3 regions of the Heyndrickxia vini genome follow, and region 3 is predicted to be linked to each of the others. Evidence: a T-box and tRNA genes for the amino acid it is inferred to sense, from the RefSeq annotation. Region 3 holds a T-box; the other regions hold tRNA genes.
What was found. The T-box of region 3 lies ahead of I5776_RS18630 (arginine--tRNA ligase). A T-box ahead of a tRNA ligase gene usually reads a tRNA of that ligase, here a tRNA-Arg.

Region 1: it encodes a tRNA-Arg, which carries the amino acid that the T-box ahead of I5776_RS18630 (arginine--tRNA ligase) is inferred to sense. The anticodon was not compared.
Region 2: it encodes a tRNA-Arg, which carries the amino acid that the T-box ahead of I5776_RS18630 (arginine--tRNA ligase) is inferred to sense. The anticodon was not compared.

What each region holds. Positions count from the first base shown of each region.
Region 1 covers NZ_CP065425.1:1,283,984-1,291,556, forward strand. The annotation lists rRNA gene I5776_RS06310 (23S ribosomal RNA) at 1-306, shown strand, start outside; rRNA gene rrf (5S ribosomal RNA) at 379-495, shown strand; tRNA gene I5776_RS06320 (tRNA-Val) at 508-583, shown strand; tRNA gene I5776_RS06325 (tRNA-Thr) at 753-828, shown strand; tRNA gene I5776_RS06330 (tRNA-Lys) at 843-918, shown strand; tRNA gene I5776_RS06335 (tRNA-Leu) at 929-1,009, shown strand; tRNA gene I5776_RS06340 (tRNA-Gly) at 1,027-1,101, shown strand; tRNA gene I5776_RS06345 (tRNA-Leu) at 1,112-1,200, shown strand; tRNA gene I5776_RS06350 (tRNA-Arg) at 1,237-1,313, shown strand; tRNA gene I5776_RS06355 (tRNA-Pro) at 1,321-1,397, shown strand; tRNA gene I5776_RS06360 (tRNA-Ala) at 1,418-1,493, shown strand; tRNA gene I5776_RS06365 (tRNA-Met) at 1,518-1,594, shown strand; tRNA gene I5776_RS06370 (tRNA-Ile) at 1,599-1,675, shown strand; tRNA gene I5776_RS06375 (tRNA-Ser) at 1,685-1,777, shown strand; tRNA gene I5776_RS06380 (tRNA-Met) at 1,800-1,873, shown strand; tRNA gene I5776_RS06385 (tRNA-Asp) at 1,979-2,055, shown strand; tRNA gene I5776_RS06390 (tRNA-Phe) at 2,078-2,153, shown strand; tRNA gene I5776_RS06395 (tRNA-His) at 2,189-2,264, shown strand; tRNA gene I5776_RS06400 (tRNA-Gly) at 2,269-2,342, shown strand; tRNA gene I5776_RS06405 (tRNA-Ile) at 2,351-2,424, shown strand; tRNA gene I5776_RS06410 (tRNA-Asn) at 2,430-2,504, shown strand; tRNA gene I5776_RS06415 (tRNA-Ser) at 2,526-2,616, shown strand; tRNA gene I5776_RS06420 (tRNA-Glu) at 2,621-2,692, shown strand; gene I5776_RS06425 (isochorismate synthase) at 2,969-4,375, shown strand; gene menD (2-succinyl-5-enolpyruvyl-6-hydroxy-3-cyclohexene-1-carboxylic-acid synthase) at 4,372-6,123, shown strand; gene menH (2-succinyl-6-hydroxy-2,4-cyclohexadiene-1-carboxylate synthase) at 6,120-6,929, shown strand; gene menB (1,4-dihydroxy-2-naphthoyl-CoA synthase) at 6,970-7,573, shown strand, end outside.
Region 2 covers NZ_CP065425.1:3,952,721-3,960,293, forward strand. The annotation lists rRNA gene I5776_RS19590 (23S ribosomal RNA) at 1-1,122, opposite strand, end outside; rRNA gene I5776_RS19595 (16S ribosomal RNA) at 1,313-2,864, opposite strand; tRNA gene I5776_RS19600 (tRNA-Gly) at 3,081-3,154, opposite strand; tRNA gene I5776_RS19605 (tRNA-Arg) at 3,171-3,247, opposite strand; tRNA gene I5776_RS19610 (tRNA-Leu) at 3,279-3,364, opposite strand; tRNA gene I5776_RS19615 (tRNA-Leu) at 3,425-3,509, opposite strand; tRNA gene I5776_RS19620 (tRNA-Lys) at 3,571-3,646, opposite strand; tRNA gene I5776_RS19625 (tRNA-Gln) at 3,821-3,895, opposite strand; tRNA gene I5776_RS19630 (tRNA-Asp) at 3,914-3,990, opposite strand; tRNA gene I5776_RS19635 (tRNA-Glu) at 4,011-4,082, opposite strand; tRNA gene I5776_RS19640 (tRNA-Ser) at 4,099-4,189, opposite strand; tRNA gene I5776_RS19645 (tRNA-Asn) at 4,193-4,267, opposite strand; gene I5776_RS19650 (SprT family protein) at 4,363-4,815, opposite strand; gene cmpA (cortex morphogenetic protein CmpA) at 4,901-5,008, shown strand; gene I5776_RS19660 (Tex family protein) at 5,076-7,253, opposite strand; gene I5776_RS19665 (PP2C family serine/threonine-protein phosphatase) at 7,341-7,573, opposite strand, start outside.
Region 3 covers NZ_CP065425.1:3,723,287-3,730,859, reverse strand. The annotation lists gene I5776_RS18640 (MFS transporter) at 1-120, opposite strand, end outside; gene I5776_RS18635 (protein adenylyltransferase SelO) at 683-2,146, shown strand; T-box leader at 2,209-2,426, shown strand; gene I5776_RS18630 (arginine--tRNA ligase) at 2,469-4,331, shown strand; gene I5776_RS18625 (nucleotidyltransferase substrate binding protein) at 4,561-4,959, shown strand; gene I5776_RS18620 (nucleotidyltransferase domain-containing protein) at 4,964-5,284, shown strand; gene I5776_RS21685 (hypothetical protein) at 5,492-5,620, opposite strand; gene I5776_RS18615 (hypothetical protein) at 5,682-5,993, shown strand; gene I5776_RS18610 (histidine phosphatase family protein) at 6,573-7,109, opposite strand; gene I5776_RS18605 (hypothetical protein) at 7,214-7,516, shown strand; gene I5776_RS18600 (LuxR C-terminal-related transcriptional regulator) at 7,550-7,573, opposite strand, start outside.

The sequences.
Region 1 (7,573 bases), 1.9 Mb from region 3:
CGTGAGACAGTTCGGTCCCTATCCGTCGTGGGCGTAGGAAATTTGAGAGGAGCTGTCCTTAGTACGAGAGGACCGGGATGGACGCACCGCTGGTGTACCAGTTGTCTTGCCAAAGGCATCGCTGGGTAGCTATGTGCGGAAGGGATAAGTGCTGAAAGCATCTAAGCATGAAGCCCCCCTCAAGATGAGATTTCCCTTAGTTTATCTAAATAAGACCCCTGAAAGATGATCAGGTTGATAGGTTCGAGGTGGAAGTGTGGCGACACATGGAGCTGACGAATACTAATCGGTCGAAGACTTATCCTAATTTGATTTGACGTTATTATGAAGTATTTCTCATCTATCTAGTTTTGAGGGAACAATCCCTGAAATTTTTAGTCTGGTAATTATGGCGAGAAGGTCACACCCGTTCCCATCCCGAACACGGAAGTTAAGCTTCTCAGCGCCGATGGTAGTTGGGGGCTCTCCCCCTGCAAGAGTAGGACGTTGCCAGGCTGTATAATACATGGAGGATTAGCTCAGCTGGGAGAGCACCTGCCTTACAAGCAGGGGGTCGGCGGTTCGATTCCGTCATCCTCCACCATCTTTTAGACAAAAAATCATTTTGCCGGCCTAGCTCAATTGGTAGAGCACGACCGAATACGCTTCGTAGGAATAACTTCAGCGTACAGCTTGAGCCGCTACTTGAATAATCAGTCTGAAAGCTGGACGACCTTCTTAAGTGGTTCAATATAAGGAAAATAATTTAATATGCCGGCCTAGCTCAATTGGTAGAGCAACTGACTTGTAATCAGTAGGTTGGGGGTTCAAGTCCTCTGGCCGGCACCATTTTTAAAAGAAATGAGCCATTAGCTCAGTCGGTAGAGCATCTGACTTTTAATCAGAGGGTCGAAGGTTCGAGTCCTTCATGGCTCACCATTAAATTTACGCGGGTGTGGCGGAATTGGCAGACGCACCAGACTTAGGATCTGGCGCCGCAAGGCGTGGGGTTCGACTCCCTTCACCCGCATTATAACTAATTAAGTCGCGGAAGTAGTTCAGTGGTAGAACACCACCTTGCCAAGGTGGGGGTCGCGGGTTCGAATCCCGTCTTCCGCTCCAGACAACCCTTGCCGGGGTGGCGGAACTGGCAGACGCACAGGACTTAAAATCCTGCGGTAGGTGACTACCGTACCGGTTCGATTCCGGTCCTCGGCACCAAAGTTTTTTTGCGAAGCGAAATAACTTTCATTATATGCGCCCGTAGCTCAATTGGATAGAGCGTTTGACTACGGATCAAAAGGTTAGGGGTTCGACTCCTCTCGGGCGCGCCATTAAGTTCGGGAAGTAGCTCAGCTTGGTAGAGCACTTGGTTTGGGACCAAGGGGTCGCAGGTTCGAATCCTGTCTTCCCGACCATTATATACAAAAACTAATATGGGGCCTTAGCTCAGCTGGGAGAGCGCCTGCTTTGCACGCAGGAGGTCAGCGGTTCGATCCCGCTAGGCTCCACCAATTAAATTTTAATTATAACTATATGGCGGCGTAGCTCAGCTGGCTAGAGCGTACGGTTCATACCCGTGAGGTCGTGGGTTCGATCCCCTCCGCCGCTACCATATAGGACCTTTAGCTCAGCTGGTTAGAGCAGACGGCTCATAACCGTCCGGTCGTAGGTTCGAGTCCTACAAGGTCCACCATATAATTTCGGAGGAATACCCAAGTCTGGCTGAAGGGATCGGTCTTGAAAACCGACAGGCGGGTTACACCGCGCGGGGGTTCGAATCCCTCTTCCTCCGCCATATGAATGTATATTAATATTGCCGCGGGGTGGAGCAGTCTGGTAGCTCGTCGGGCTCATAACCCGAAGGTCGCAGGTTCAAATCCTGCCTCCGCAATTAAAGATAGTTATTTTGACATTAGTCAAAAATATACTGTTATTTTCAGCTGTCGCTGAAAGAAAAATAAGGATGTTTATTTTCTCCTTATGTTGAAAAAAAATTGGTCCGGTAGTTCAGCTGGTTAGAATGCCTGCCTGTCACGCAGGAGGTCGCGGGTTCGAGTCCCGTCCGGACCGCCATTTACATATAATATACATACTTGGCTCGGTAGCTCAGTCGGTAGAGCAATGGACTGAAAATCCATGTGTCGGCGGTTCGATTCCGTCCCGAGCCACCATATAAAGTTATCAAAGATTGTATATATACAATGTGGCGGCTATGGCGAAGTGGTTAACGCATCGGATTGTGGTTCCGACATGCGTGGGTTCGATTCCCACTAGCCGCCCCATATTGCGGGTGTAGTTTAGTGGTAAAACTACAGCCTTCCAAGCTGTTGTCGTGGGTTCGATTCCCATCACCCGCTCCATATTTTATGGGCCTATAGCTCAGCTGGTTAGAGCGCACGCCTGATAAGCGTGAGGTCGATGGTTCGAGTCCATTTAGGCCCATTTATTCCGCAGTAGCTCAGTGGTAGAGCTATCGGCTGTTAACCGATCGGTCGTAGGTTCGAATCCTACCTGCGGAGCCATTTTATTATTTAAACAATATTGGAGAAGTACTCAAGTGGCTGAAGAGGCGCCCCTGCTAAGGGTGTAGGTCGGGTAACCGGCGCGAGGGTTCAAATCCCTCCTTCTCCGCCATTTAGGCCCGTTGGTCAAGCGGTTAAGACACCGCCCTTTCACGGCGGTAACACGGGTTCGAATCCCGTACGGGTCATAATATATTCGAATATATAGTAAGTTGGGAGTTTAAAAGATATGTCTTTTAAACTCCTTTTTTCTTTTGAAAATCTTCATTCAAAGGATATAAAAAAGCCATCTTTTAAAGTTCTATGTCGTCGGAAAAATTTCTATATAATCAATATTTAATGTGTGAAATGGGGAAGATAAGTTGTGTTCATTGACTCTATTCTATTAGAGGTGTATCTTAAAGATTGGACATAAAAATTTAAAAAGATTCGTCGTTGCACGGTTGTTTTTGGGAGAGATAATTTTGAAAAAAATTGAACAGATGAACATTGAAAATGAATGCAATATTGCTTTAACAAAGGCTAAAAAAAAGAACAAATCGATCTTATTTAGTTATACAGAACAATTAAATAATATTGACCCCCTATCATTTTATTCATCTGCAAAAACGCTATTTCAAGGAGAACGTTTTTTCTGGAAGGTTCCGAACGATGAGATGATTATAGTTGGTCTAGGTAGTACACAAACTTTCAAGACGGAAGTAGAAGAAGATCGATTTGATTACATTGATAAGGAATGGAATCAATTAATACAGGATGCTCATATATATAATCCTTTCGATGTTCAGGGAACCGGTCCTGTAATTTTTGGTGGATTTTCATTCGATCCTTTAAGTATGAAAGAGTCAGAATGGGCTCCGTTTAACAATGCCTTATTTCATCTGCCAAAACTAATGCTCGTTATAAATAAACAAGAAGTTTTTTTCACAATTAATATATTATGTAATTCAGATGATCATTTAGGTATTCTAAATCACCATCTAAAAATACAAAGAGAAATATTAGAGACTAAATTTTCAAAAGGGAAAAATAGCAATATTAAACAGGAACATGAAATGAACCGCCAAGAATGGGTAGACTCAGTCGCGGAAGTGGTTGACCTTTTAAAAAAAGATAGTCAATTAAATAAAGTAGTTATGGCAAGGAAAATGAATATTGAATTTAATGATAAAATAGCAGCTGAAAACGTATTAGAGAATTTATGGGAAGAACAACATGAAAGCTATATTTTTTCATTAGAGACGGTTGATCGCTGTTTTACAGGTGCGTCTCCTGAAAGACTGATTAAGAAGAATGGAGACGCTATTCTATCCGCATGCCTTGCTGGATCAATAAAGCGAGGGAATACGATAAGTGAGGATGAGTCTCTAGGTGAGACATTATTTAATGATGTGAAAAATCGACATGAACATCAGCTCGTAGTTTCAATGATCGCTGAAGTCATTCGTAAATATTGCAGGAATGTTAACATTCCAGAAATACCTACAATCATGAAAATGAGAGATATACAGCATTTGTTTACACCTGTAAATGGAACAATTAAGGATGATCAGATTTCTATTTTTCCATTAGTCAAAGATCTTCACCCAACACCCGCTATGGGGGGAGTACCTACTAATGAAGCTTTACAAATCATCCGCGATAAGGAAAAAATGGATCGTGGGTTTTATGCTTCTCCAATTGGTTGGGTTGATTACAGGGGGAATGGAGAGTTTGCTGTAGCCATTCGATCAGGATTAATTAAAGAGAATGAAGCATTTTTATATGCTGGGTGCGGTGTAGTTTCCGACTCAATCCCAGAGGATGAATATTTTGAAACAAAAATTAAATTTCGTCCGATGCTTCGTGCATTAGGAGGAAAGAAATTATGAATCATCAAGAGACACTTACAACATATTTAGCTAGCTTTATTCAGGGATTGTCAAATTCAGGTGTTCGGGATGTTGTCATAAGCCCCGGCTCACGGTCAACACCTTTAGCTTTGTTAATTGCTGACCACCCTAAGCTTAAATATCATATAAATATTGACGAACGTTCAGCTGCTTTTTTTGCATTGGGAATTGCAAAACAAACAAGGAATCCTGTTGCCCTATTATGTACTTCTGGAACTGCAGCGGCTAACTATTTTCCTGCAATTGTAGAAGCAAAGCTTTCAAGAATTCCATTAATCGTATTAACGGCTGATCGCCCACATGAATTGCGGGATATTGGGGCACCACAAGCAATCGACCAGATTCATTTATATGGAAAGCATGTAAAATGGTTTGCTGAAATGGCACTTCCAGAGATAGGGAAAGAAATGACATACTATGCTAGAACAACAGCTACAAGAGCTATTAGTATGTCTATACAGCAACCAGCGGGCCCAGTACATTTAAATTTTCCAATTCGCGAGCCATTACTACCAAGATTGACCCCTTCTCCATTCGGGGAATTGGAGGATCAATCAGTAATTAAAGTGAAGCAAGGGAGTACCCTTCTTGATTTGGGGGAAATGAAAACGATTTGCGATCGACTGCAAACTCTTGAAAAGGGCTTAATTGTATGTGGGGCTATTGATTATCCACAATTTTCAGCAGCGGTTTTAGAAATGGCTGATTCATTAGGCTATCCAATTATTGCAGACCCACTTTCACAGCTTCGAAGTGGGACATTCTCGGAGAATAATATCATTGATAGTTATGATGCAATATTAAAAGACATTGTTTCAGATGAAATGTTGTATCCTGATGTTATTATTCGATTTGGCGGAATGCCGGTTTCAAAGCCTTTAACTAAATTTATGAAACGACTTGAGGGAACTGAACAATATATTATTGAAGCGGGAGATAGTTGGCGCGATCCAATTAATTCGGCTACCCAAATGATCTATTGCGATGAAACATTATTTTGTGAAGGATTATTAAATCAATTGGATACAAAAAGACATTCAAAATGGTTGAAAATGTGGCAGAATCTAAATCAGATTGCTCGGAATACAATTATTAACGAAATTAGTGATATTTCTGAATTAGATGAAGGAAAGCTCGTTTTAGAATTAATAAAAAGATTGCCGCAAAATAGCCATTTATTTGTTGGTAATAGTATGCCAATTCGCGATGTGGATACATTTTTCCATTTTAATCAACAAAATATACGGGTATTAGCTAATCGCGGAGCAAATGGGATTGATGGTGTAGTTTCAAGTGCATTAGGAGCAAGTTTATATGGAGAATCGCTGTTTTTATTAATTGGCGACTTATCATTTTTCCATGATTTAAATGGGTTATTAGCAGCAAAGATGCATCAATTAAACATCACGATTATCGTAATTAATAATAATGGCGGAGGAATTTTTTCTTTCTTGCCACAATCGAATGAGCCAAAACATTTTGAAGCACTATTTGGTACACCAACAGATATTGAATTTGAATATGTTGTAAAAATGTATAATGGTAAATATAGTAAAATAAGTAACTGGGATGAATTTCATCGTTCAATAAATGAAGCGATTACATTGAAAGGATTAAATGTGATAGAAGTTCCTACGAATCGTGATGTGAATGTTGAAATTCATCGAAAAATGTGGAAACGTGTTTCCGCGGAAATTGAACAATATGTTCATGGAGAAATAGAATGAACATTGTAGTAAATAATGTGAATTATCATGTGAACATTATTGGAAAAGGTGAACCGGTCATCATGTTACATGGTTTTACCGGTGATATGACCAGTTGGGATGGGATTAATCCATATTTAAAGGAAAAAAATCAACTAATATTAATAGATATTCTTGGGCATGGTAAGACGGAGATTCCTATAAATATCGATCGGTTTCATATTGAAAAAGTTGCGAAAGATATAAGGGATATACTCCTTCATTTAAAAATAAACAAGACAAATATTTTAGGTTATTCAATGGGTGGAAGACTCGCTCTAACATTTACTTTTTTATATCCTAAAATGGTCAATAAGCTCATTTTAGAAAGTGCCTCTCCGGGGATAGAAACTGAAGAGGGAAGAAAATTACGGCGTGAAAATGATGAAAAGTTAGCTAATAAAATCATGGATGAAGGGGTAGAATCATTTGTTCATTTTTGGACAAATATTCCCTTGTTTAACTCCCAAAAAAGGTTAGACCATTCCATCCAGGAAAAAGTTAAACAGCAAAGATTACAAAATGCTCCCATTGGACTTGCTAATAGTTTAAAAGGGATGGGAACTGGGAAAATGCCTTCTTTATGGGATAGGCTTCATCAACTGGATATACCAGTGCTTATTTTGTCTGGTAGTTTAGATGAAAAATATTGTGACATCGGAAAAAAGATGAAAAGCAATCTTCCGCATGTAATGCATTATATATTTGAAGACATTGGTCATGCAATTCATGTGGAAGATTCTCAAAAGTTTGGTACAATAATAATGGAGTTTTTGTCGAATAAATGATTGATTCTACAAAAATATAATTTTAAAGGGAGGATTTTACATGACTGTAGAATGGCAAACAGAAAGAGAATATGATGAAATTCTTTATGAATCATATAATGGGATTGCTAAAATTACGATTAATCGTCCGCATGTACATAATGCATTTACACCAAAAACAGTTACAGAAATGATTGATGCATTATCTCGTGCTCGTGATGATTCAAAAATTGGGGTCATTATTTTTACGGGTGCGGGCGAAAAGGCCTTCTGCTCAGGAGGAGACCAATCGGTTCGTGGGCATGGCGGTTATGTTGGCGATGATAATATTCCACGTTTAAACGTACTAGACTTACAAAGATTAATTCGTTTTACACCAAAACCGGTTATTGCAATGGTAGCTGGCTATGCTATTGGTGGCGGACATGTATTGCATGTTGTTTGCGATCTTACAATTGCTGCTGAAAACGCGATTTTTGGACAAACTGGACCTAAAGTAGGCAGCTTTGACGCTGGTTATGGTGCAGGGTATTTAGCTCGTATTATCGGACATAAGAAAGCAAGAGAAATTTGGTACTTATGCCGTCAATACAATGCACAGGAAGCATTAGACATGGGGCTTGTTAATACAGTTGTGCCTCTAGAAAAACTTGAAGAAGAAACAA
Region 2 (7,573 bases), 230 kb from region 3:
TCCTGGTTGTCTAAGCAACTCCACATCCTTTTCCACTTAACGTATACTTTGGGACCTTAGCTGGTGGTCTGGGCTGTTTCCCTTTTGACTACGGATCTTATCACTCGCAGTCTGACTCCTAAGGATAAGTCATTGGCATTCGGAGTTTGTCTGAATTCGGTAACCCGATGAGGGCCCCTAGTCCAAACAGTGCTCTACCTCCAAGACTCTTACCTTAAGGCTAGCCCTAAAGCTATTTCGGAGAGAACCAGCTATCTCCAAGTTCGATTGGAATTTCTCCGCTACCCACACCTCATCCCCGCACTTTTCAACGTGCGTGGGTTCGGGCCTCCAGTAAGTGTTACCTTACCTTCACCCTGGACATGGGTAGATCACCTGGTTTCGGGTCTACGACCTCAAACTCATTCGCCCTATTAAGACTCGCTTTCGCTGCGGCTCCGCCTCTTCAGCTTAACCTCGCTTGAAATCGTAACTCGCCGGTTCATTCTACAAAGGCACGCTATCACCCGGCGTCTTTCCGAAGGAAATACGCACAGGGCTCTAACTACTTGTAGGCACACGGTTTCAGGTTCTCTTTCACTCCCCTCCCGGGGTGCTTTTCACCTTTCCCTCACGGTACTGGTTCACTATCGGTCACTAGGGAGTATTTAGCCTTGGGAGATGGTCCTCCCTGCTTCCGACGGGATTTCACGTGTCCCGCCGTACTCAGGATCCACTCTGGAGGAACGAAGTTTCAACTACAGGGTTGTTACCTTCTTTGACGGTACTTTTCCAGACCTCTTCATTTACTCCGTTCCTTTGTAACTCCGTATAGAGTGTCCTACAACCCCAAGAGGCAAGCCTCTTGGTTTGGGCTTCTTCCGTTTCGCTCGCCGCTACTCAGGAAATCGCGTTTGCTTTCTCTTCCTCCGGGTACTTAGATGTTTCAGTTCCCCGGGTCTGCCTTCCATACTCTATGTATTCAAGTAAGGATACTACCCCATTACGGGCAGTGGGTTCCCCCATTCGGAAATCTCCGGATCAAAGCTTGCTTACAGCTCCCCGAAGCATATCGGTGTTAGTCCCGTCCTTCATCGGCTCCTAGTGCCAAGGCATTCACCGTGCGCCCTTACTAACTTAACCTAAAAAGGTTGTTTATAACTTACTTAATGGATTCATCCATAAAGTGGCGATTCTCGGTTATTACTTGGTTATATCTCATTTTATCTAGTTTTCAAGGAACAATTAGTTTGAAAGGAATTAACCTCTCAAAACTGAACAAAACGAAAGCGTCTTTTTTGTAACCACGTCAGTGGTCTTCCATATTCCTTAGAAAGGAGGTGATCCAGCCGCACCTTCCGATACGGCTACCTTGTTACGACTTCACCCCAATCATCTGTCCCACCTTCGGCGGCTGGCTCCAAAAGGTTACCTCACCGACTTCGGGTGTTACAAACTCTCGTGGTGTGACGGGCGGTGTGTACAAAGCCGGGAACGTATTCACCGCGGCATGCTGATCCGCGATTACTAGCGATTCCGGCTTCATGTAGGCGAGTTGCAGCCTACAATCCGAACTGAGAATGGTTTTATGGGATTGGCGTAACCTCGCGGTCTAGCAACCCTTTGTACCATCCATTGTAGCACGTGTGTAGCCCAGGTCATAAGGGGCATGATGATTTGACGTCATCCCCACCTTCCTCCGGTTTGTCACCGGCAGTCACCTTAGAGTGCCCAACTAAATGCTGGCAACTAAGGTCAAGGGTTGCGCTCGTTGCGGGACTTAACCCAACATCTCACGACACGAGCTGACGACAACCATGCACCACCTGTCACTCTTGTCCCCGAAGGGAAATCCCTATCTCTAGGGAGGGCAAGAGGATGTCAAGACCTGGTAAGGTTCTTCGCGTTGCTTCGAATTAAACCACATGCTCCACCGCTTGTGCGTACCCCGTCAATTCCTTTGAGTTTCAGCCTTGCGGTACTGTACTCCCCAGGCGGAGTGCTTAATGCGTTAGCTGCAGCACTAAAGGGCGGAAACCCTCTAACACTTAGCACTCATCGTTTACGGCGTGGACTACCAGGGTATCTAATCCTGTTCGCTCCCCACGCTTTCGCGCCTCAGCGTCAGTTACAGACCAAAGAGCCGCCTTCGCCACTGGTGTTCCTCCACATCTCTACGCATTTCACCGCTACACGTGGAATTCCGCTCTTCTCTTCTGCACTCAAGTCTCCCAGTTTCAATGACCCTCCACGGTTGAGCCGTGGGCTTTCACATCAGACTTAAGAAACCGCCTGCGCGCGCTTTACGCCCAATAATTCCGGACAACGCTTGCCACCTACGTATTACCGCGGCTGCTGGCACGTAGTTAGCCGTGGCTTTCTGGTTAGGTACCGTCAAGGTACCGCCCTATTCGAACGATACTTGTTCTTCCCTAACAACAGAGTTTTACGATCCGAAAACCTTCATCACTCACGCGGCGTTGCTCCGTCAGACTTTCGTCCATTGCGGAAGATTCCCTACTGCTGCCTCCCGTAGGAGTCTGGGCCGTGTCTCAGTCCCAGTGTGGCCGATCACCCTCTCAAGTCGGCTACGCATCGTCGCCTTGGTGAGCCGTTACCTCACCAACTAGCTAATGCGCCGCGGGTCCATCTGTAAGTGATAGCCAAAGCCATCTTTCAATTCTCCTTCATGCGAAGGAAAAAGTTATCCGGTATTAGCCCCGGTTTCCCGGAGTTATCCCAGTCTTACAGGCAGGTTACCCACGTGTTACTCACCCGTCCGCCGCTAATCTTCAGGGAGCAAGCTCCCATCAGATTCGCTCGACTTGCATGTATTAGGCACGCCGCCAGCGTTCGTCCTGAGCCAGGATCAAACTCTCCAAAAAGATGTTTGATATAGCTCTAGTTTAAAAATAAATTAATTGACGTTTCGTTTTGTTCAGTTTTCAAAGATCAATCATTACTTCTTTTTTTAGAAACAACTTTCTTACTATATCATTTCTAGTGTTTGTTGTCAACAACTTTTTTGAGAATGTTTTTTCTCTTCCAGAAGCGACTTTTAAATCTTATCATCTTTATAAAATGATGTCAATACTTTTTTTTGGAGCGGGTGATGGGAATCGAACCCACGACAACAGCTTGGAAGGCTGTAGTTTTACCACTAAACTACACCCGCATATTATATTTTTGGATGGCGCGCCCGATAGGAGTCGAACCCATAACCTTCTGATCCGTAGTCAGACACTCTATCCAATTGAGCTACGGGCGCATTTGTAATTTGTAAGGACTCTGAAAAACTTTGGTGCGGCCGAGAGGACTTGAACCTCCACGGTGTTGCCACCACTAGGCCCTCAACCTAGCGCGTCTGCCATTCCGCCACGACCGCATCTTAAAAAGTGACATATAGTATAATAACAAACTGCTAGATAAAAGTCAATAGTTATTTTGGTGCGGGTGAAGGGAGTCGAACCCCCACGCCTTGCGGCGCCAGATCCTAAGTCTGGTGCGTCTGCCAATTCCGCCACACCCGCATTGTATAATACAGTAGAATTAAGTATATTTGCCTCAATACACACAAATCAACTTGTAGAATGGTGAGCCATGAAGGACTCGAACCTTCGACCCTCTGATTAAAAGTCAGATGCTCTACCGACTGAGCTAATGGCTCTAAAAAGATATTAATGTAATGTCTTATTCAATTTGAGCTTAGTTAAGCATCTACGACGTCCCAATCTCAGAAAGATTATTCAAGTAGCAGCTCGATTGGTACGCTGAAGTTCACCTTCGCAGTTTATTCATTCGTGCTCTACCGACTGAGCTAATGGCTCAAAAAATAAAAAAATGGCTGGGCTAGCTGGATTCGAACCAACGAGTGACGGAGTCAAAGTCCGTTGCCTTACCACTTGGCTATAGCCCAATATCATTTTTTTCGAAATGGCGGTCCGGACGGGACTCGAACCCGCGACCTCCTGCGTGACAGGCAGGCATTCTAACCAGCTGAACTACCGGACCAAAACAATTATTTAAAACAATGACCCGTACGGGATTCGAACCCGTGTTACCGCCGTGAAAGGGCGGTGTCTTAACCGCTTGACCAACGGGCCATAAAAATTAATTTCCTGGCGGAGAAGGAGGGATTTGAACCCTCGCGCCGCTTACGCGACCTACACCCTTAGCAGGGGCGCCTCTTCAGCCACTTGAGTACTTCCCCTTATGGCTCCGCAGGTAGGATTCGAACCTACGACCGATCGGTTAACAGCCGATAGCTCTACCACTGAGCTACTGCGGAATAACATTTCATCTTGTCGACTCTTAAAATTATAATTACGATTAGACATTAAGTCAACCCATTTTAAAAACTTTTTTCAAAAACTTATAATCCACTTATTTCAGCTCCAATATCCCCCTACACTTTCCGCAAACAAAACGTTTAACATCCACTTTCCTTCTACGGGTATAATTTGTCTTACAACCTTTGCAGACATAGTTATATATCACTTTGGACTTTTTTCTATGTATGTTTTGTAATGGCGAACAGAATCTTGGAGCATGGACTTCGTTAAGTAAGTTTTTAAAATCATTGTCACGATGTTGATATCCTTTTCCTTCTATATGAAGGTGATAATGACATAACTCATGCTTGATTATACCAATCAATTCCTTTTCGCCAAATTCATCGTAATATTTATAGTTTATCTCGATATTATGGTTTTTTAGTAAATATCTCCCACCTGTTGTACGAAGTCTTGAATTAAATAAAGCAACATGTTTAAAAGGTTTTCCAAAGAACCTTAATGATATGCGTTCAACTAATTCTTGAAGCTCTTGATCATTCATCTTTTGCTCCCCTTTTTTCCATTTAACATGAACATGACAAACTATTATAGCATATTGTAGATAATACTAAAGGAGGCCATCGCCTATGCCAACTTGGTTTCAAAATCAAATGCGAAAAGCTTTTTCGGAAAAAAATCGATACCAAATAAAGCTTCTCAATCAATGTTGGTTTTTTTATCAACAAAAATTCTAATCTCATTCTATAATAATTCATCTGAACAAAAAATGGCGTGTATGTATACACGCCACCCTTTACTATTTCACTGTCCTTGAAGCATGGTTAATGACAATCTTCCCTTTTGAATATCCACATTCTCCACCCAAACAGTAACAACATCACCTAGCGAAACGACATCTAATGGATGTTTCACAAATTTATTACTAAGTTTAGAAATATGAACAAGTCCATCCTCTTTTACTCCGACATCGATAAATGCTCCAAAATCAACTACGTTTCTTACGGTTCCTTGCATTTCCATTCCTACTTTTAAATCTTCTAACTTTAATATTTCCTTTTTCAGCAGTGGTTTTGGTAATTCATCACGAAGATCGCGCCCCGGACGATTTAATGCATCTATAATATCCTTCAACGTTAACTCACCAATGTTTAATTGCTCCGATAAGTCACTTAAGGAATAAGAACTAATCGCTTCATTTAATTTTTCCGTTCCGATATCGCTAGGTGAACAATTTATTTTTTTCAGCAAAGTTTTGACCGCCTGATAATTCTCAGGATGTATTGGTGTTTTATCTAGTGGATCATCTCCATCAATAATTCTCAAAAAACCAATACTTTGCTCATATGTTTTTGATCCTAAACGCGGTATCCCTTTTAATTCTTTTCTATTGTTAATTTTCCCAGTTTCATTTCTAAACTTCACAATATTATTCGCAACTGATTTACTTAGCCCAGAAACATATTGCAATAAAGAAGAAGAGGCAGTATTCACATTTACTCCTACTTGGTTTACAGCCGTTTCCACTACAAATGTAAGTGATTCATTTAATTTCTTTTGGGTAACATCATGTTGATATTGACCTACTCCAACAGATTTCGGATCAATTTTCACTAACTCCGCTAATGGATCTTGTAATCTCCTAGCAATTGATACTGCACTTCTTTCTTCTACTTGAAGGTCTGGGAACTCTTCACGCGCTAAATCGGATGCAGAATATACACTTGCACCAGCTTCATTGACAATAATATACGAAATATCATCATCTATTTCTTTTAAAAGTTCAGCGACAAATTGTTCTGTTTCCTGAGAAGCGGTACCATTTCCTATTGCTATTACTTCTACCTTAAATTCTTTTATTATATCGATAACTTTCTTTTTCGCTTCCTCTGGCTTTGCCTTCGGTGGATGAGGATAGATGACACCGATAGATAGAACTTTACCAGTTTCGTTGACTACCGCTAGCTTGCAGCCTGTTCGATATGCCGGGTCAACACCAAGTACCATTTTTCCTTTTAGCGGGGGTTGCAACAAGAGATTTCTTAAATTTTCAGAGAAAATATGGATTGATTGATCTTCTGCCTTTTCTGTTAATTCATTTCGAATATCCCGCTCGATAGAAGGTTGAATTAGTCGTTTATAGCCGTCTTCTATCGCTTCTTTTACATAAGGCGTTACACTTGAATGCTCATTCTTAATCACTTTACGGAAAAGTTGATTAATTATTTTTTCGATATCCGGTTGAATGGAAACTCTCAGGACATCTTCTTTTTCTCCTCTGTTTAATGCAAGTACTCGATGAGGGACAATTTTTCGGACAGGCTCTTCATACTTGTAATACATTTCAAACACTTTTTTATCATCTTTTTCTTCTTTTTTTAATGTTGATGTAACAATCCCTGTTTTAAATGTTTCTTTCCGAATCCAATCACGTGTAGTTGCATCATCGGAAATCCACTCAGCTATAATATCTTTTGCTCCCGTAAGTGCATCCTCAATTGTATGTATTTCTTTCTCCTCGGAGACATAATGTGCTGCTTCTTTATTAATATCTTTATCTAATGGATAGGTCATCATCCATGTTGCCAACGGCTCCAGCCCTTTTTCCTTAGCAATTGTTGCTTTTGTTCTTCTTTTTTGTTTATAAGGTCGATAGAGATCTTCCACCATTTGCAGCTTATCGGCATTTATAATATTTTTTCTTAACTCATCTGTTAGCTTTCCTTGTTCCTCAATTAAACGAATAACTTCTTCTTTCCGTTGTTCTAAATTTTGAATATAATTCCATCGATCCATAATTGTACGGATCTGAACTTCATCTAATGCCCCTGTCATTTCCTTTCTATAACGGGCAATAAACGGAACAGTATTTCCTTCTTCAAGTAATGCAATAACATTTGAAATCTGCTTTCCCGAAAAATGAAGCTCTTTTGATAAACGTTGTTGCAATTGGGTCCTATTTTTTTCAACCGCTTGTTCCACTATCAAACACCTACTTCTCTAAAATTCACTAACATTTCCGCTAAACATATTTTATCATTTCTTTATGCAAAGGAAAAAGCTTGCTAATTAGTGCAAGCTTCCGATAATAAAAGTAGAATCATCATCTTTTGAGAACTGTTTATTTTTTATTTCATTTGCAATTATTTCAACCGATTGGCAACTTTTTATTAATGTTTTTGTATTATTCACCGTTAAACCATCTGTATGAAATAGAAATTTCGAATTTGGTTCATAGAAGAAACGTTGTGTGCGAATGTTTTGTGGACGTCCCGATAAAAAACCTCGTATTGGTAACGGAT
Region 3 (7,573 bases):
CATTGCAACAGCAATAACGGTTAAATCGAAGCCATCAAGAAAAGTACCTGCCGCTGATAAAAGCGTAATCTTCCTTTGGAAACGCTTTAACTTCGGCGAATCTAAATGCTCAAAACTCATCAAAAACTCCCCTTCCCCTTATACTGTGTAATCCAATGTCAGGAAAACAAGAAAAGCCATAGCCAAAAAAAACATCAATCGTGTTTTTAGTGACTATGGCATCTCTTCATCTCCAGCCATACAATTACATAGTTAAATAGGTTTGATAATTTATTTATATATTATTAAAATTATTCTGTCAACAGTTTTTCTATCGAATTTGAATAGACTACTTAATTATTCTCCTTCTCCTTAAATGATTTCTTTATCATCTTTCATTAATGTTTTCATATCTTTTTTAAAAGAGAAATCCTCTTTCTTTACGACATATTTTTTCCTCCTCTTTCAATCAAAAGTCAGTAACGAAGCGTTCTTATCCATTATTTAATCAAACGTTTGATTAAGAAAAGAACTGGTTGAAACTAGTCGAATGATGTTATCTTGTAATCCATCAGCATAATAAATCGCTGGGAGTAGAAATTAAACATAATGTCTTTTAACTATCTTTTTGTGTAATATGAGTGATATAAGAAATAGTATTCATATTAAGAAGTACGATAATACAAATAAGGATGGAGAATCGATGACAACAAATAAGGAATTTGGGTGGAATTTTGACAATAGTTACACTCGTCTGCCAAAGTTATTTTTTTCTCCCACCGACCCGACACCAGTACAATCACCTAAGTTGATTATTCTCAATGAACAGATCGGGAAATCCTTGGGTTTGAACGTTAAGGAGTTGCAAAGTGATGATGGGGTAGTAATACTTGCAGGGAATAGGATTCCTGATGGTGCATCCCCAATTGCTCAAGCATATGCAGGGCATCAATTTGGGCATTTTACAATGTTAGGGGACGGAAGGGCAGTGCTTCTCGGTGAGCAGATTACTCCCCAAGGTGAAAGGGTCGATGTCCAGCTAAAAGGTGCAGGCAGAACACCATATTCAAGAGGTGGAGATGGCCGGGCAGCACTCGGACCAATGTTGCGGGAATACATTATTAGTGAGGCCATGCATGCACTTGGGATTCCTACCACTCGAAGTCTGACCGTAGTAACAACGGGTGAGTCAATTGTCCGAGAAACGGAGCTAACAGGGGCAATTTTGACCCGATTAGCCTCCAGTCATATTCGTGTCGGCACTTTTCAATATGTCGCGAATTTAGGTAAAGTGGAAGAACTTCGAATTTTAGCTGATTATTCAATAAAACGGCATTATCCAGAACTTGAGGAAAACGAAAACCGATATCTTTCATTCCTTAAAGAAGTAATTAATCGCCAAGCTAAACTGATTGCTAAATGGCAATTGGTTGGTTTTATTCATGGCGTAATGAACACGGATAATATGACGATTAGTGGAGAAACGATTGATTATGGTCCATGTGCATTCATGGATACTTATGATCCCGAAACGGTATTCAGTTCGATTGACATTCAGGGACGCTATGCGTATGGAAATCAGCCGTATATGGCTGCGTGGAATCTTTCTCGTTTTGCTGAATCTTTATTGCCACTTTTGCATGACAATCAAGAGCAGGCGGTGAAGCTTGCCCAAGGAGAGATTTCTAAATTTGGCGAACTGTACCACTCTTATTGGATAGAAGGGATGAGAGCGAAACTAGGAATTTTTAACGAGGAGGAACAAGATGATTCACTTGTTACGAATCTCCTTGATATGATGAAAAAACATCAAGCGGATTATACGAATACTTTTATTGCTTTAACATTTGATAAGCGTGAGAATAGTAACTTATTTGGAGCAACGGAGTTTGTTCAGTGGTATGAGCGCTGGCAATCAAGACTAGAAAGACAAACGGAATCGAAAACGGAGTCAAATCAATTGATGAGAAATAGCAATCCAGCAGTGATTCCACGGAACCATCGGGTGGAAGAAGCACTGGAAGCAGCTGTTGAAAAAGAAGACTATGGTGTGATGAAGCGGCTGTTACATGTACTTTCAAATCCTTACGAACACTCTGATGAACAAGTTGAATACGCTACACTGCCAAAGTCAACCACACCTTACCGAACTTTTTGTGGTACTTAATGAAGAGAACCAGATGAAGGATTGACTTTTTTGTTTATTTGGATATAATGTTTAAAAATACAACAGTTTCTAGGATTGGGAGAGTAATTGTTGAGTCCGAGTCAAAAGCGAGCCGGGTTGGTGGGAGCCGGTACCGGGTTAGCAGTGAAACGGACCCATGAGAATGACTTTTGAATGATTAGTAGGAAGTCACGGCTAAGACCGTTATCTTATTAAGTGGTTAAACGGAAAGTTTAACAACAAGAGTGGTACCGCGAATGCAAAAGCCTTCGTCTCTTTTTAAAGAGATGGAGGCTTTTTTTATTTAAAGGAGGTTTTTTTTATGATAAGCCAGTTGATTATAAACAACATCGAAAAGTCTGTGAACAGTCTTTTTCATGAAATGGGTCTCAACTATAATGAGGATTTGAAAATTTCTGTTGAACAACCATCACATTTAGAACATGGTGACTATTCGACAAATGTTGCGATGCAGCTTGCGAAAGTTTTACGGAAAGCACCGATTCAAATTGCGGACATGTTGAAAAATAAACTGGAAGAAGAAGGGGAAATGGAGGGCTTAGTTTACAAAATTGAAGTAGCTCCACCAGGATTTATCAATATGTCTATCGATTGGAATCAATGGGTTAAGAGGGATTTTAAATTTCCATTGAATAACGGCGAAAAGGTAGTTATTGAACATACATCTATCAATCCGAACAAATCGGCCCATATTGGCCATCTAAGAAATTCGTGTATTGGTGATTCTCTTGTACGACTTTTAAAAAGAGCCGGATACAAGGTAGAAGTGCATAATTATATCGATGATTTGGGGAATCAACTTGCGGACACAGTTGTTGGTATTTTGAATATTCCATATAAAAAAGAGCACTCTCGTTTTGGTGATTTCTGTTGGGATATTTACTCTACGGTAAATAAGCAATATGAAAAAAATCCTCCATTACTTGAACAAAGGACAAATGTTTTACATTCACTTGAAGAGGGGATTGAAAATTTGTCTTGGGTCGGGTTACTTGTTGCGGACCGAATAGTTCGTGAACATATCGAAGAAATGAATGAGTTTGACATTCATTATGATTTGTTGGTATGGGAAAGCAATATTGTAAGAGAAGGATTTTGGACTGCAGCGTTTAACTTACTTAAAAAAACAAAACAATTTCACCAGGAAACTTCCGGTAAGTTGGAGGGGTGCTGGGTGTTGAAACAGCCTACAACTGTTGCAGAAGATACCGAATCCGAACATAGTATGGATAAAGTGTTAGTTCGTTCCAATGGCATTTTAACTTATACGGCAAAAGACATTGCTTATCATCTGTGGAAATTTGGATTGCTGGAAAAGGATTTCATGTATAAACGTTTTTCAGAAGGACTATGGACAACGAATATGAATGGAACTGATGCGTCATTTGGTCAAGCGGATATCGTCATCAATGTTATTGACCACAGACAAGAGTATCCGCAAGCAATGGTGAAACAAGCACTTGAAATATTAGGATATACGAAACAGGCAGAGAAACTTCGTCATGTCAGTTACGGTGTCGTTTCTTTAAGCCCGGCGGCAGCAATGGAACTTGGTTTAGATACAACGGATGGAAAAGCATCGTACGCCATGTCTGGAAGACAAGGAATAGGAATTAAAATATCCGATTTACTTGATCTTATGGAAGGGATTATTGAAAATAAACGTTCGGATAAAAGTGGATTGTCGAGTAGAACGATTGCGGCAGCATCGATCCGTTACTACCTTCTTCGTTTTAGTTTGTTAACCGAGGTCGTTTTTGACATTCAACAGGCGACAGAAGTAACAGGAAATACGGGTGTATATTTAATGTATTCTCACGCACGTGCGGTTAGCATTTTAAGTAAAGCCGAAGTTGACTTGTATTCGGAGCAAGTGGTACCGAATGAAATAAATCATATGGATAAGGCAGAATACGCATTACTAAGACATATTGCCACTTGGCAGGATACGCTTTATGCGGCATCTAATGAATTATCCCCCCACAAGATATGTACGTATGCACATGAGCTAGCAACTTTGTTCAATAATTTCTATGCAGCCTGCCCAATTATTAAAGCGGATAATGACAAAAAGGCGTTTAGACTTTGGCTTACGTTAAAATTCAAAGAAACCATCGGGGATGCATTGACCGTACTGGGGCTGCCGTCACCGGATCGGATGTAAACTAAAAAGGGAATTGCTTTTTTCTTATTAGGTAGCTGTGGATATTTGTTAAAATAACAAGTAATATTGGTTAATAAATGTTAAATTGTTTGAATTGTGAGCGCTGTCCAAGAAGTGGAAATATAATAAATAATTCTTTTAAAGGTATTTGCTATAAGATAAAGAATATTTTCCATATAACTATTCCTCTTGAGATAACTTGAATAGACCCTATAAGGAGGTATCATGTATGGATTCGTTAAAGGATACTAGATGGAGACAAAGGTTTGAAAACTTTGAAAGGTCATTTAAACTTTTAGAGAGGTATTCTAAACAAGAGATTAAAACTGAATTAGAACAAGCTGGAATCATTCAATTCTTTGAAATTACATTTGAGCTGGCTTGGAAAGTATTAAAGGACTATTTAGAATCACAGGGGTATATAGTGAAAAGTCCCAGAGAAACGTTAAAACAGGCATTTCAAATAGGATTAATTGAGGAAGGTCATAATTGGATTGATGCCCTTTCCAAACGAAATTTAACTACTCATACTTATGATGAAGAATTTGCAAAAAAGTTTGTTCGCGAAATCGTTCAAGTTTATGTTCCAATTTTTAAATCATTATATGACAAACTTTCAAAGGAATGATTCGATGTTTGGATTATTGGATCGAGATTTTGAGTATATACGAAGAGCAATGGAAAATTTAAAAGAAATTGATAAAGCGATCATTTTTGGAAGTAGGGCTCTAGGGAACTATAAAAAAGGGTCAGATGTCGATATTGCGATATCAGGTAAAAATGTGACTAGTGAAACACTTTATCAGTTGGACGATCTTTTAAACGAAGAATTTCCACTACCTTATTTCTTTGACATCGTCCAATATGAAGAAATAAATAATGAAAATTTGAAAAGTCACATTGATACATTTGGTAGAGAATTATATAGAAAAAGTGAGCTTAGTCAGAAATAACCTGACTTTAGTGTCTAAAGTACGTGATAGAAAACTGAAAACCTTGTTTATCTTTCGTAAAATGTATTTACTAAAACATTCAAGGAAGGGTAAAATAACTTCGAGAAGAAATTGAGAACTTGAAACAGGACAAAATATATAAAACTAACCGATCATAAACGGACAATTCCTTTGCTTCGATAAGCAAGAGAACTGTCCGTTTACTTGTTAGACTTTATTCTTTACTCCCTTGTTTAATCCCAACTGGTCGAGGACATTTCGTTTTAATCGATCTGTAAAGGCAGGGGAGTATTCTCCTTGATTACACATAAAGATTACTTTATCATTAATTTTCATTTTGCACCTTCTGTGATATTCTCTTAAACTTATTGGATATAATGCTGTTATACATAACTTAATGTCGAATGAAAGACTATGCTCAACTACAAAGGGAAAACTACTATTTAAAACAATTATTGGTAAAGATGATGCACGCCTAGATATACTATTCTTAACAATGCAGATTTCTTGGAAGGGAAGCCTACAACAATATGTTGGTCGCCTACATCGTCATTACTCCACCAAGCAAGAAGTTCAAGTATATGATTACGTGGACGAAAAGGTCCTAGTTTTAAAAGCAATGTATGATAAACGATTAGTTTGTTATAAATCGATGGGGTATGTAATTGGTGATGGAAAGCAAGTTTCGGAACAAAGGAGGTTGTTTTAATAAAATTCTAAAGTAGTAGTGGATTCGAGCAGTAAAGCATAGAAACCGTGCAATAATCTTCTCGAAAGAAGCGAATTCGAGAAGGAAAGCATGGAAATCGCGCCTTTATCTACCCGAAAGAAGCGGATTCGAGAAGGAAAGGAGAGGAATCGTGCCTTTATCTACCCGAAAGAAGCGGGTTCGAGAAGGAAAGGAGAGGAATCGTGCCTTCATCTACCCAAAAGAAGCGGATTCGAGAAGGAAAGGAGAGGAATCGCGCCTTCATCTACCCGAAAGAAGCGGATTCGAGAAGGAAAGGAGAGGAATCGCGCCTTCATCTACCCGAAAGAAACGGATTCGAGAAGGAAAGGAGAGGAATCGCGCCTTCATCTACCCGAAAGAAGCGGATTCGAGAAGGAAAGCATGGAAATCCCGCCCCCATCTTCCCGAATGCAACAGATTCGAGCACCACAGTCTCGGCGCCTAGCCTCTACCTTCTCACTTCTTACATTTTCACAAAAATAAGCGTCAGAATGGAGCCAAAGTTAAGGGGTAACCTGGATATTGGTCCTCAAAATCACAAAAGAATTCAGCAAAAAGTTACAATATAAATTCATACAATTCCCCATTTTTGGCAATGGTGAATTTGGGCCCGGTAAAGCCTCTTTTTAAAAGTTCTTTTCTTATGTAAAACATCAATGCGGCATGACTAATAATGAGTATATCTTCCTTATTACTTTTCGAAATTTCATCTAACACGTAATTAATTTTCTTTTTTGTTTGGTTTATTTCTTCTCTTGTTTGCTTATTAAATAGATTGGCAAAGCGAATTAATAATGCCCATGCGATAAAAGGCAATTTTAATCTTGTACTGAAAACAGGTACAGCAATTTCTTGAAGCTCCTCTAACTCAATAATGTCCCGATCATAAAGATGTTTGGCTGTTTTTATAGCCCTTGACGTAGGACTTGAATAACAGGCTTTCCATTCAGTCGTTTTTGGAGGATCGTTTCTGTATTCAATTTCTGCAACATCATATTCTGCAAACCATTGTTTTACCTCTTCTGCAGAATATAGTCGTTTCTCCTTCGGGTAATCTTTCAACACTTTATAATGTCTGATTAAACCAATTTTCATGTGTATACTCCAATTCTATATATTCCAAAAAGGTTCTATAGTTATTCATGAATAAAATACTACTCTCTTAAAAAAACGCATATAAATCTTAAGAGGTGATATATATGCTGAAAATTATCGAGGATGATGTTCGTTTTCCTGAAGCGTTTGAAAAAGGAAGAACCATATCCCGTACGTACCGAACCTATCCATATAAAGTGTATCAGGCCAATTGTGCATTGCGAGGGATTGATTATGGTTTTTCGGATCAGGAAGGGATGTTTTTTCGAACAACGATTGATACAAGTAGTCAAATTATTTCACCATATGAAGTGAAGGTAACAATTACATTTGGTTTTCGATCGCGTGAATTTGATAAGAAAACAGATGAAACTATAAAATACTCACTTTTTTTACAATATGTATAAAGGGGAAGATCAAATCTGCCCCTACGATTGTTATTATTTTAATAAACCATATCGAAA